2 regions of the Pseudomonas frederiksbergensis genome follow, and region 1 is predicted to be linked to the other one. Evidence: predicted binding sites of a transcription regulator. Region 1 holds the regulator's gene; the other holds the start of a gene.
The links. The regulator FliA, encoded in region 1, starts transcription of late flagellar genes. The targets are predictions, from matches to a motif close to CTAAAGTTTNNNNNNNNNNNGCCGNTAA.
Positions count from the first base shown of each region.

Region 2: a site for FliA is predicted at 1,147-1,174, ahead of BLL42_RS00625 (methyl-accepting chemotaxis protein). Genes of this name have one in related genera too.

Region 1 is NZ_CP017886.1:1,238,166-1,240,368, forward strand. It holds gene BLL42_RS06235 (protein phosphatase CheZ) at 1-138, opposite strand, end outside; gene BLL42_RS06240 (chemotaxis response regulator CheY) at 170-541, opposite strand; gene fliA (RNA polymerase sigma factor FliA) at 707-1,447, opposite strand; gene fleN (flagellar synthesis regulator FleN) at 1,444-2,203, opposite strand, start outside.
Region 2 is NZ_CP017886.1:128,353-130,555, forward strand. It holds gene BLL42_RS00615 (DUF1294 domain-containing protein) at 1-180, opposite strand, end outside; gene BLL42_RS00620 (undecaprenyl-diphosphate phosphatase) at 177-1,007, opposite strand; gene BLL42_RS00625 (methyl-accepting chemotaxis protein) at 1,307-2,203, shown strand, end outside.

The DNA of each region.
Region 1 (2,203 bases):
GTCACGGGTCTGGTTGAGCTCATGGATCAGTTGCACAGCGTCGCCGAACCTGCCCTTTTCAAGGCTTTCGACCAGTTCCTGGGCATGTTTTTTCAGAGTCGATTCGAAATCGCCCTGTGAAGATTCTCTTTGCTCCATAGCTCCCCCCGTGGCGCAGTGGCTCCGCACATCAACCGATGCGTTCGAATATTTTTTCGATCTTCTCTTTCAACGCCTGGGCCGTGAAGGGTTTGACCACATAGCCGTTTACACCGGCTTGAGCGGCTTCGATGATCTGCTCGCGCTTGGCTTCGGCAGTGACCATCAACACCGGCAGGTGCTTGAGCTTTTCATCGGCGCGCACGTGACGCAGTAAATCGATACCGGTCATGCCAGGCATGTTCCAGTCCGTTACCAGAAAGTCGATGCTCCCGCTGTTGAGTACCGGAATGGCAGTGACGCCATCGTCGGCCTCGACCGTGTTGGTGAACCCAAGGTCACGCAACAGGTTTTTTATGATCCGCCGCATCGTTGAGAAGTCATCAACGATGAGGATTTTCATGTTCTTGTCCAATTCGACCTCCAAGCAGTCTTAAACGCGTTCAGCACCTGAACACGCCATTCAATCAATCAGGCAGAGCACTCAACGACTGTCGGAGCACAACGGATGAAGACCGACACAGCTTTACGCCATGCCTGTTTCGTTCGCAGTGTCCCCACACTGCTGTCAGCGCGCTCGCCACTCCCCCAAACGCCCCCGCAAACGGGCCGCGCACTGGCTGTGTAACTGGCTGACCCGCGATTCACTGACCCCCAGGACCTCACCGATTTCCTTGAGGTTCAGCTCTTCGTCGTAGTACAGCGCCAACACCAGTCGCTCACGCTCCGGCAAATTGGCAATCGCATCCGCCAGTGCAGCCTGAAAGCGTTCATCTTCCAGGTCACGCGACGGTTCGAGATGAGCACTCGCGCCATCCTCGTGCAGTCCTTCATGCTCGCCGTCCTGCAACAGATCGTCGAAGCTGAATAGGCGACTGCCCAAGGTGTCATTCAAAATCCCGTAATAATCGTCGAGACTCAATTGGAGTTCGGCCGCAACCTCGTGATCTTTAGCGTCACGCCCGGTTTTAGCTTCAATTGAGCGAATCGCGTCACTCACCATCCGGGTATTGCGGTGGACCGAGCGTGGCGCCCAGTCACCCTTGCGGACTTCATCGAGCATCGCGCCACGGATACGTATCCCCGCGTACGTCTCGAAACTCGCGCCTTTGCTCGCGTCGTATTTGGTCGACACTTCAAGCAAACCGATCATTCCTGCCTGGATCAGGTCTTCGACCTGAACACTGGCCGGCAAGCGGGCCAGCAGGTGATAGGCAATGCGTTTTACCAGTGGCGCGTAACGCTCGATCAGCTCGTACTGCGCGTCACGCGCCGACTTTTTGTACAGGTTGTAACCGCTGGCTGTCATAGAACCGGACCCGCAGTTTGCTGCACCAGACGCTCGACGAAAAACTCCAGGTGCCCACGCGGGTTGGCAGGCAGCGGCCAGGTATCGACTTTCTGCGCGATGGCCTTGAACGCCAGCGCACATTTGGAGCGAGGAAACGCTTCATACACAGCGCGCTGCTTCTGCACGGCCTTGCGCACGCATTCGTCGTAAGGAACCGCACCGACGTATTGTAAGGCGACGTCGAGAAAGCGGTCCGTGACCTTGGTCAACTTGGCGAACAGATTCCGTCCTTCCTGAGGGCTTTGCGCCATGTTGGCCAGCACGCGGAAGCGGTTCATGCCGTAATCGCGGTTGAGTAGTTTGATCAGCGCGTAGGCGTCGGTGATCGAGGTCGGCTCATCGCAAACCACCAGCAACACTTCCTGGGCTGCGCGAACAAAACTGACGACCGACTCACCAATACCCGCTGCCGTGTCGATCACCAATACGTCGAGATTATCGCCAATGTCGCTGAATGCCTGAATCAGGCCTGCATGCTGGGCCGGGCTCAGATGAACCATGCTCTGGGTACCGGACGCTGCGGGAACAATACGAATTCCGCCCGGCCCCTGAAGTAATACATCACGCAGTTCACAGCGGCCTTCGATGACGTCGGCCAGCGTACGCTTGGGCGTAAGCCCCAGCAGGACGTCGACGTTCGCCAGCCCCAGATCGGCGTCCAGCAGCATGACGCGCCGGCCGAGCTCAGCAAGAGCCAGGGACAAGTTCACTGAC
Region 2 (2,203 bases), 1.1 Mb from region 1:
ACTCCAGTACAGGAAGAACGCCAGCAGGCTGACAATGGCGTAGGCCGCGAGCGGAATCAGCGAAATCCCGCGCCAGCCCAGAAGCATCGAACCAAAAGCCGGCAAGGCGCACAGGGCCAGGAAAACCAGGCCTTTGAGGCGCAGGTTTTGGATCCCGCGCCCATTGCGTGGCTCGATCACGATGTGGCAGCCGCCCAGTCGACCCAACCGAACTGCCAGGTCGCCAGAATCAACAAGCCGAACGCGATCCGGTACCAGGCAAACGCAGCATAGCTGTGACTGGCAATGAACTTGAGCAAGCCCTTGACCGCGATCATCGCAAAAATAAACGCAGTGACGAAGCCGATGGCGAATACCGGGAGGTCAGCGGCTTGGAACAGGTCGCGATACTTGTAGCCGGAGTACACCGCGGCACCGACCATGGTTGGCATGGCCAGGAAGAACGAAAACTCGGTGGCGGTTTTACGCGACAGGCCAAACAACAAGCCGCCAATGATCGTCGAACCAGAACGCGAAGTGCCGGGAATCATTGCCAGACACTGGGCAAAACCGACCTTCAGGGCGTCTTTCCAGGTGATCTCGTCGACGGTTTCGGCGTGCACGGTATGCTCGCGACGCTCAGCCCACAACATGATGATCCCGCCCACCACCAGCGCCGTCGCCACGGTGATCGGGTTGAACAGGTATTTATGGATCACATTGGCGAAGATTACACCCAGCACCACCGCTGGCATGAAAGCGATCAACAGGTTAACGGTAAACCGTTGAGCGTTACGCTGCGTAGGCAACCCGGTCACCACGTCGAGTATCTTGCCGCGAAATTCCCAGACCACGGCCAGAATCGCGCCGAGCTGAATGATGATGTTGAACGCCATCGCGCGCTCGCCACCGAAGTTGAGCAAATCCGCGACGATAATCTGGTGCCCGGTACTGGAAATGGGTAAAAACTCTGTCAGTCCCTCTACAACGCCAAGAATCAAAGCCTGAACGGCGGTCCAAAAATCCATTAATCCCCCAATGAAACGATGCCTCCAAGGCATGCCTCGTCAATAAAATTCAAGCGTCCACTGCGATCAGCGTCACCCAATGACAACATGCACGATCCCCATGCGAAGCCTTAAAAACCCGCTGAAAAGTCAGCGCGTTTTCAGGTTTTTGCTGATGCGGCCGAAATCCTATCAGACATACCTGAATCACGCTGCGTCGTAATTGGACTTGAGTAGGATTGGCCCAGCGGCGAAAGCGTGCCTCAATGCTGGCGGTCGTTTATGACAAGAACAAGAACAGAACCCGGAGTAACACGGTTATGAATAGCTTGCGCAGTGTGTCGATCAGCCGTCGTTTGTGGCTCATCTTGATTGTGGCTGTGCTGATGCTGTTGACGTTGGGTGTGCTGATGCTCAAGCAGATCCACGATGATCTCTATCAAGCCAAAGCACAGAAAACCCAACATGTGGTGCAGACTGCCAGCGGCATTCTGGCCTACTACCACGACCTGGAAACCGCCGGCACCCTGACCCGCGAAGCGGCGCAGAAACAGGCATTGAGCGTGGTACGCGGATTGCGCTACGACCAGAACGACTACTTCTGGATCAACGACCTGACGCCCATGATGGTCATGCACCCGACCAATCAGAAACTCGAAGGCCAGAACCTTTCCGCAATCAAGGATCCGGACGGTTTCGCGCTGTTCAATGAGATGGTGGTCATCGCCAAGGCCAAAGGTGCCGGCATGGTCGACTATCGCTGGCCGAAACCCGGCGCCAGCACGCCGGTCCAGAAGACCTCCTACGTGAAACTCTTCGAACCCTGGGGCTGGGTCATTGGTTCGGGTGTGTACATCGATGACATGCAGGCCGAATTCTACGCACAGGTGTGGCAGACATCGTTTGTCGGGCTCGCCATCGCCGTGCTGATGGCGCTGCTGGTGATCCTGATTGCGCGCAGTATCGTGCGTCCACTCCAGGAAACCGTGAACGCCATGGCCAACATCGCCAGCGGTGAAAGCGATCTGACCCGCAGTCTCGATACCCACGGGCAGGATGAAGTGACCGAATTGGCGCGGCACTTCAACGCCTTCACCACAAAATTGCGTCAGGTCATCAGCCAGCTACAACTGTCCGCCAGTGCCTTGGGGCAGTCATCCAGCGACATGGGCAACGATGCAGCTCAAGCCCAGGCACGCAGCCAGCAACAGTCACAA